DNA from 2 places in the Bacillus methanolicus genome. Region 2 is predicted to be linked to the other one. Evidence: riboswitches for the same ligand, from Rfam matches in the RefSeq annotation. Region 2 holds a riboswitch; the other holds the start of a gene.
The links. A riboswitch is a leader RNA that binds a small molecule or an ion and turns the genes downstream of it on or off. The one in region 2 is predicted to bind S-adenosylmethionine.

Region 1 (4,207 bases), on a different contig from region 2:
TCTTGACAATGTGGACAATGTGGTTGGAGGGAAAAAAGTGAAACAAATTTACAATGATGACAGCTTGACACTGCATACCGATCTTTATCAGATTAATATGGTTGAGGCATACTGGCGCGATAACATCCATAACCGGAAAGCGGTATTTGAAATGTTTTTCCGGAAACAGCCGTTTGGAAACGGATATGCTGTGTTTGCCGGATTGGAGCGAATAATTCAATATATTCAAGATTTTCGCTTTACCGATAGCGATATTGAATATTTGCGGGAAGAAATCGGTTTTAGTGAGGATTTTCTTAGTTATTTAAAGGACTTGCGCTTTACCGGAAACATCCGCTGCATGAAAGAAGGAGAATTGGTTTTCGCGAATGAGCCGATTCTCAGGGTTGACGCTCCGCTTGCTGAAGCGCAGCTGATTGAGACGGCCCTCTTGAATATCGTGAACTACCAAACGCTGATTGCAACAAAGGCTGCCCGTATCAAGCAAGTTGTCGGAGATGAAGAAGTAATGGAGTTCGGTACGAGACGAGCACAGGAAATGGACGCAGCCATCTGGGGAACAAGAGCGGCGTATATTGCCGGCTTTGATTCAACCAGCAACGTCCGTGCCGGAAAATTGTTTGGCATCCCTGTTGCCGGAACTCTTGCTCATTCTATGGTGCAGGCATACAAAGATGAGTATACTGCATTCCTAAAATACGCGGAGGCTCATAAAGATTGTGTCTTCCTTGTTGATACGTATGATACGCTTCATTCAGGCGTGCCGAATGCAATTCGTGTGGCGAAAGAGCTTGGAGATAAAATTAATTTTAGAGCGATCCGTCTCGACAGCGGCGACCTTGCCTATCTATCGAAAGAAGCACGCAAAATGCTCGACGAAGCCGGTTTTCATGACACGAAAATTGTCGCTTCAAGCGATCTTGATGAATATACGATCAGCAACTTGAAGTCCCAAGGTGCGAAGATCAACAGCTGGGGAATCGGTACGAAGTTGATCACCGCCTACGATCAGGCTGCTCTAGGAGCTGTTTATAAGCTTGTCGCTATCGAAGATGAAAACGGTAACATGGTTGATTCAATCAAAATTTCATCCAATCCTGAAAAAGTGACGACACCCGGACTAAAAAAAGTTTATCGAATCATTAATACTGTCAGCAACAAAGCAGAGGGGGACTACATTGCGCTGGAGGATGAGAATCCACAACAGGAAAACCACCTGAAAATGTTCCATCCGGTCCATCGGTACATAAGCAAATCAGTCACTAATTTTATCGCAAAAGATTTGCATGAAGACATTTATGTAGACGGCAAGCTTGTTTATGAGCTGCCATGCCTTGAAGAGTCACGCGAGTATGTCCGGAAAAACCTCGCTTTGCTATGGGATGAATACAAACGCACGATGAATCCTGAGGTATATCCGGTTGACTTGAGCCAAAAGTGCTGGGAGAACAAAGTACGAAACATCGCAGAAGTCCGCGAGAAGGTTAAGAAAATGACGGAAAGTTAAAAGGAAAGGGTCTGGATTCTTTCGACGATGACAATATTATAGAATGGATTTTTAGAGTTTGTCTATATGTTTACGGGAGGGGCCTGTTCCCTCCTGATTTTCTAATCATTAATTAAGAGTTCGTACAGGAACTGGCAGTTATCATTTCGTTAAAATAACTTTTTAGCAAAATCCACCGGGCGGGATAAAGATGAATATAATCTTCTATCACTTCCGGTGAGTACATTACCAGGCAATCAAGATTCGGTTTGTTCAACTTTAAATCATATAAAAGAGCATGCGGAATGGTGTAATGGTCATAAAGTTGATAGGGATTAAGCTTGACCATTTGGATCTTTTTATTCTCTGCTAAATCGAAAAGTGCCTCTTTCTGCAGCTGGATGCTTTCATTGATTGATAAGCCAAATAATCTTTTCCTCTCATTAATGAAAAAAATGCCTTGCATATGAAACCTCCGTTCCATTTTGATTATTACTGTTATCGCCAAAAAGGAGCGAAAGCACACACTTCACTGAAAAGGGCTTGAAAAATTAACGCAGAAAAGAAAAAATTTTTTTCCTTACAATACCAATGATGTAAACGCTCTCTATATTTTTGTTGGCAAAAAATTAAGTTGACAATAGCGCAAATGGGTTTTAATATTCAAACTATCAAGAAAGTTAAAAAATAAAATAGACTCTTATCAAGAGTGACCGAGGGAACAGGCCCTATGACGTCCGGCAACCTCCTTTACGGAACGGTGCCAAATCCTGCAGAATGAGATTTTCATTCTGAAAGATAAGGTGAAACAGAACGGAAAACAGTAGCCTCTTTCAGAATGAAAGAGGCTTTTCTTATTGATAATAATAGTACCATGAGAATTCGGCGCCGGATAAGGTTTTTGGATTAGTGCGAAACCCTCTTGGTTAGGGGACAATTTTTATAACCCATTAATTGAACAGGAAAGGATAAGAGAGTATGGCAACCGTAATTTTAGAAGGAGTCCGCACCCCATTTGGAAAATTTAGAGGAAAACTCGCAGATGTAACAGCTAAACAGCTGGGAACCGTCGCAGTTAAGGAATTGCTTCGCCGGATTCCGGAAGCGAAAAAGGCAGACGGAGTTTTGCTTGCCCAAGTAATTCAGGCCGGAGAAGGACAAAACCCGGCACGAAAAGTGGCCGTAGAGGCGGGAGTGGATCTTTCGGTACCTGCCATTACGCTTAATAATGTTTGTCTTGCCGGATTGGCTTCCGTATCGGATGCTGCCCGCCGGATTGCTTTACAGGAAGGGCAGTTATTCATAGTAGGGGGCTATGATTCGATGACGAACGCTCCGCACACAGCCAACTTGCGAAAAAGTGTCCCGCTTGGAAAAGCAGAGTTTACGGACACATTAATCAATGACGGCCTATGGTGCTCCCTCTCAAACGAATCAATGGGTGTATTGACTGACAAGAAAAACAAAGAACTGGGAATCACTCGAAAGGAACAAGATGAATATGCATGCCTTTCACAGCAACGGGCTTTTTCAGCATTAAAAGAAAACCGTTTGCAGGAAGAAATCACTCCTGTATACGTAAATGAAGAATTGGTAAAGGAAGATGAAGGCATTCGCCCAAACACCACTATTGAAGGATTAGCGAAACTCCGTCCCGTTTTTACAGAAGATGGAACGATTACAGCAGGAAACGCATCGCAAATGTCAGATGGAGCAAGTGCCGGAATTGTCGCAAGTGAGACGCTTGCTGAAAAACATGGATACACACCTCTTGCAAGAATTATCGGTTGGGCAGATATTGCGGGTCCGGATACGAGCCTCCATTTAAAACCGGCTCTGGCAATTGAAAAAGTCCTCGAGAAGACGGGGCTTGCGGTTAATGATATTGACTTGTTTGAAATTAACGAAGCGTTTGCCAGTGTGGCAATTGCCAGCTGCAAAAAGCTCCGGATTCCATACGAAAAAGTGAATGTTAACGGCGGAGCGATCGCTATCGGCCATCCTTTAGGAGGCACCGGTTTCCGGCTGCTCTTAACTCTTGTTCATGAATTAAGACGGCGCGGCGGCGGAAAGGGAATTGCGGCACTTTGCGGCGGGGGCGGCCAGGGAACAGCAGTCCTAGTAGAAGTTCCGGAGAGGTGGTAACATGACAGCAAATATTCAAGAAACTTTTGATTTCCTCAACCAGCAAGATCCGGTGTGGTATCCTGATAAAACACTCATTGAAAATGCAAACATCCAATTATTCATGAAAAAACATAGTATCCCTAACATCGAAGAACTCCACAGAAAGTCGATACAGAACCCTGAATGGTTTTATGAAAGCGTGCTTGAAGAGCTTGAAATACCATGGCGAAAGCCGTATGAACAACTTTTGAATACAGAAAAAGGCATTCCATTTGCAAAGTGGTTTACAGGTGGAAAAACCAATCTTCATTATTACACCATTGAAAAACAGATCAGCCTTGGAAGAGGTAATAAGATTGCATTGATCTGGGAAGGAGAAGATGGCTGCTCGATATCTTTTACCTACAAAGAACTAAACGAAAAAGTAAATGAGCTTGCAGCTGCCCTTAAATCCCTTGGAGTTTCTAAAGGAGACCGCATCGGGATTTACCTTCCGCCCATTCCGGAAGTGCCAATCTCTTTATTTGCCTGTGCAAAAATTGGTGCGGTTGTTATTCCGGTGTTTTCAGGATACGGGGCCGAGGCCGTCGCATC
Region 2 (4,207 bases):
TTCTACTCTTGATCAAAATTTTGACACCTCCCTATCTCCCGTAGGTCCAGCAGTGTTGTTGAACCAGGCAGGTCTCCTGACTTAAGTCTCATCATCAGCAACATACCTTCCCAATCCTTATGGACCAGTGGCAATTCGTTGTGCTGACTCCTCTCTTACAGTGGCGGGACCGTGTCGGATTTTCACCGATCTTCCCTTTTAATCCTTGAATGCTTTTGATTCAAGGAACCTGATTCCTTCTTTATGGAGTTGTTATTTATGTAAAAGCCATTACTCCGGAAAGAGAAAAGCTTTTCATACGATACCTTTAGAAACAGTTTACTAGGAAATTTTCTAATCTATCAGAAATTCCTCAAATGACCAAAAAAGCTGCGTCCATCCTGTCCGCTAATAAAGAATAGTGGTCGTAATATTCTGAGAAAAAACCATTGTGCTAAGATTACCACTTCCGATTAGGTTCGTCAAATTCTATTTTCAAAGAATTTCTAAATGATTGATTCTTTAACAGATTTTGTTCTTGTATTTTGATAGGTTTTGACGGTAACGTTTTTTGTGATCCATTCAAGTGTTTTCGATATAAGGTCTTGAAAATGTTCCCCGCAAGAAAACGTATGATTGGCTCCGATAACTTCATTTCTTGTGCAAGTTCCCGTTTCTCTTCTAAGAAAAACTTGTTCAAAATCAGCGCTGTATTTTGCAGGAATTTCTTCATCATTTGTACCATGAATAAGCAAGACATCTTTTGAAAAATTTCGTGCAGCGATGAGAGGATGATATTTCTCGAGCGATTGAAAAAATTTCGCTGTAAACGAGTATCCTAAATGGTCTATTGCTGAAACTTTTTTCAAGTTCATCACTTTCTCTCTGCCTACGATCTTTCGAATGTCCTCGTATGGATGGGCTACAGCTGACCAAAGAATAAGTTTGTTTACACGTCCATCTTCAACTGCAGTCAGGAGAGCAGTTGCACCACCGAGACTGTGACCTAAAAGCACAACTTGGTTGTAGTCAATATTTTTTAACTTAATTCCAAAATCGATAACAGCTTTTGTTTGTTCAATTAATTCATCCAACCCACTGTTTCCATAAACGCCCGGACTCTCCCCGCATCCTTCATAATCGAATCTTACAACAACAAATCCGTCCAATGTTAATGCATGCGCCGTTTTTACAAATAGCCGGTCTACCCCAATGCGGCTGCTTGTAAATCCGTGGCAAATAATAACCAATGGATAAGCGCATTCCCCATTCGTTTTTTCATACATAGCCGGAAAATCAATCGTAGCTGCCAGAAATTGTTGTTTCCATGGAATCTTTACATATGTTCCCATATGCTGTTTCTCCTTTTCTTTGGTTTATAAATTTGTGCGTCCAGTTTCACAGTAAGCAAAACCGGAAACACGTAACTAAAATCAAAGAATTATTAATCTCTCGGTTTGTTTTTCGTTAACTTTTCGTACTCTTCCTCAAGTTCACGCAGTGAAAGTTCAAATAGTTGAAAATTCCCTTTTTTATAAACACCTGAAAGGATAAGAAAATCAATTATTTTCTCCTTTTTCTCTTCGAGATGTTTTAAACGGTCTAGATTCATAGCGTTCTCCTTTCTTTTTTTCAATTAAACCTATCATATTTATCGGATTTATAAAACTTAAAAACCCCTTCTTATCGTTTTCTTCCAACGACAAGAAGGGGTTGAATGATTAACATCCGCTCTTCTTATCTTTCAAGCAAAATTTTGCTTGTTGGAATTGGCACAGTTCTCACATGGAGTCTGTTGCCGAGGTTTCAATGGGCCAAGTCCCTCCACCTCTCTGGATAAGAATATTAATATATATTCAATTAGTTAACTTTAAATATAAGTGAATTTGACCGTTTTGTCAATTATTAATGTTCTTATGCAAAAGGCAACGTTTCAATTTCATTCCACTGCCTTCCACTGCTTATTGTTTTGAGCGCTGCTTTTTCAACTCAAAATACGTATCCAGCACTCTTCGTCCAATTTCATAATTTGCGGTATGTCCCGAATTGCCCTGATATGCCCACGGAACCACAACAGCCATCGCAATTTCCGGATTGTCATGTGGTGCATATGCAACCAAGCTTAAATTCATCACTTCAGGCGGCAGGTTATAATTTTTTCGTTGCGGACCATCGTAAAATGCTTGAGCAGTACCGGTTTTCCCTGCAGGAGAATATGGTGCATCTCCAAATCTTCTATAAGCTGTTCCTTCACTATGCTGCATAACCTGGCGGAAGCCTTCTTTCACTTGTCTTAACCAGTCTTCCTTTAAGTCGATCCTATTTAAAATTGCAGGATGAATTTCAGTTACTAACGGCCCGGGTTCACCGTTTGCGGATGGTTGGCGAATTTCTTTCACAAGATGGGGCTTTATCCTATAACCGCCATTGGCGATCGTGGACACATATTGGGCAAGCTGCATCGGTGTATACGTATCATACTGTCCGATTACAAGGTCAAGCAAAAATCCGCCAATTGTTTGCGGGCCTTTATACCCGATTTGTTCGTTCGGAAGGTCAATCCCTGTTCGCACTCCAAGTCCGAATTCGCTGAATGAGTCTCTTATTGTTTGAAATGCTTCCTTATTTTTTAATATTAGCGGCTGATTTGGTATATATGTTCCCTTGCCAATTTCAATCGCTGTTTTAAACATATAGACGTTTGAGGAAACTCTAAGTGCCCGTATATCATTAAGGTAAGCGTTAAAGTTTCTCCATGAACTTTTTTCCTTTGTGCCTTTAATATACAAAGGAGAGTCATAGAAAGTTGACCAAGGGTGGATCGCCCCCGTTTTATAGCCTGTTAATACTGTTGCACCTTTTACCGCAGACCCGACATTGTAAGATGAAGAAATATTCCCTAATGCGTAATCTTGAATAATTCGTTCGCCTGTCTTTTCATCTCTGGCAAAAACTTTCCCTGCCATTGTGAGCACTTCGCCCGTATTCGGATCCATTAAGACGACAAACGCCCGGTCCAACAATCCGGTTCTTGGCATCGATCTCGCTCTTAGCAATTCTTCTTCGATGATCTTTTCAACTGCAATTTGCAAATCCATATCTATTGTCAAAACAAGGTCATTTCCCGGCTTGCCTTCCGAGACAATTTCTGATTTCAATAGATTTCCAGCTTTGTCGGTAATGTTTTTTACTTTTTTCTTCTGTCCGTGAAGCACGTCTTCATATTGCATTTCGAGATAACTTTTTCCTACCCGGTCATTGCGGTTGTAGCCTCTTGATAAGTAGTAATCAAGCTGTTCTTTCGGAAGGCCTTCCTCAGAGGTCGTAATGTTTCCTAGAACGGTTTTAAGCGTATCGCCAAAAGTGTACGATCGATCCCAATCTGTAATCGTATCAACTCCCGGCAAATATTTCAGATTTTCATTCACTCTTGCGATTTCCTCGTCAGTTACATTTTCGTTTTTAACAATTTGAGGAGTAAACGCATAACCGCTGTTAAATTTTCGGTAAATTGCAAGAATCTCAAGATCTTTTTTCGTTAACTCGCTAAGTTCCTTTTCAGTAATCCTATCAAGCTTTAATTGATAAATTTGTTTGTCCGTAAGCTTTTTGTTCTTATAAAGATTCCATTCCTTTGCTGTTATTTTTTTATCAGCTCTTTTAGGATTGTTAATAATCCAATAGTCTTTTTTGTCTCTCTCAGGGATTTTATCATCTTTCATTTCGATTAGAGTTGACAGTTTTTTGGCAATGGTCATCATTTTATCCTGGTCATAGCCTTCGTTGATAAAGATAATTGCATTTTTTGGAGTATTATCAACAACGATTTTGCCGGTGCGGTCAAACATTTTTCCGCGTGGAACCGGATGGCTTACGGTAACATCTACCGTTCTTTCTATTTCTTTCTTATACTCATTTCCATAGACAATTTGCACAACACCGAGCCGCACAATAAGCAATGAAAATAGTAAAAAAACAAAAAAGAATAATAGATTGATCCTGAACTGCACGAACACTTTTTTCTTCTTTTTTTCCATTGATAACCCCTCTTCCTTATATACCTAATGATACCATTTTTGTTAACAAAATGGGGGTTATTTTTCTTTAAATTTAGATTTTTTTGGAAATTTTTGTGTGGGGAGATGCGAGTTGCTGTTATTTTGAAAAATCGCAGTAATATCGAAAAAATCGCTGTTATATTCAAAAAATCGCAATAATATCAAAAAAA

Region 1: it holds a riboswitch for S-adenosylmethionine, as region 2 does, so the genes downstream of both, C0966_RS16345 (acetyl-CoA C-acyltransferase) here and fbpA (Fur-regulated basic protein FbpA) in region 2, are expected to answer to the same signal.

Annotation. Positions count from the first base shown of each region.
Region 1 is NZ_PNFF01000002.1:928,627-932,833, forward strand. Features, by position in the region: gene C0966_RS16335 (nicotinate phosphoribosyltransferase) at 38-1,507, shown strand; gene C0966_RS16340 (hypothetical protein) at 1,620-1,952, opposite strand; SAM riboswitch class I at 2,184-2,291, shown strand; gene C0966_RS16345 (acetyl-CoA C-acyltransferase) at 2,465-3,631, shown strand; gene C0966_RS16350 (AMP-binding protein) at 3,633-4,207, shown strand, end outside.
Region 2 is NZ_PNFF01000001.1:1,257,600-1,261,806, forward strand. Features, by position in the region: cobalamin riboswitch at 50-248, opposite strand; gene C0966_RS06300 (alpha/beta hydrolase family protein) at 486-1,331, opposite strand; gene fbpA (Fur-regulated basic protein FbpA) at 1,424-1,591, opposite strand; SAM riboswitch class I at 1,714-1,822, opposite strand; gene C0966_RS06310 (peptidoglycan D,D-transpeptidase FtsI family protein) at 1,941-4,016, opposite strand.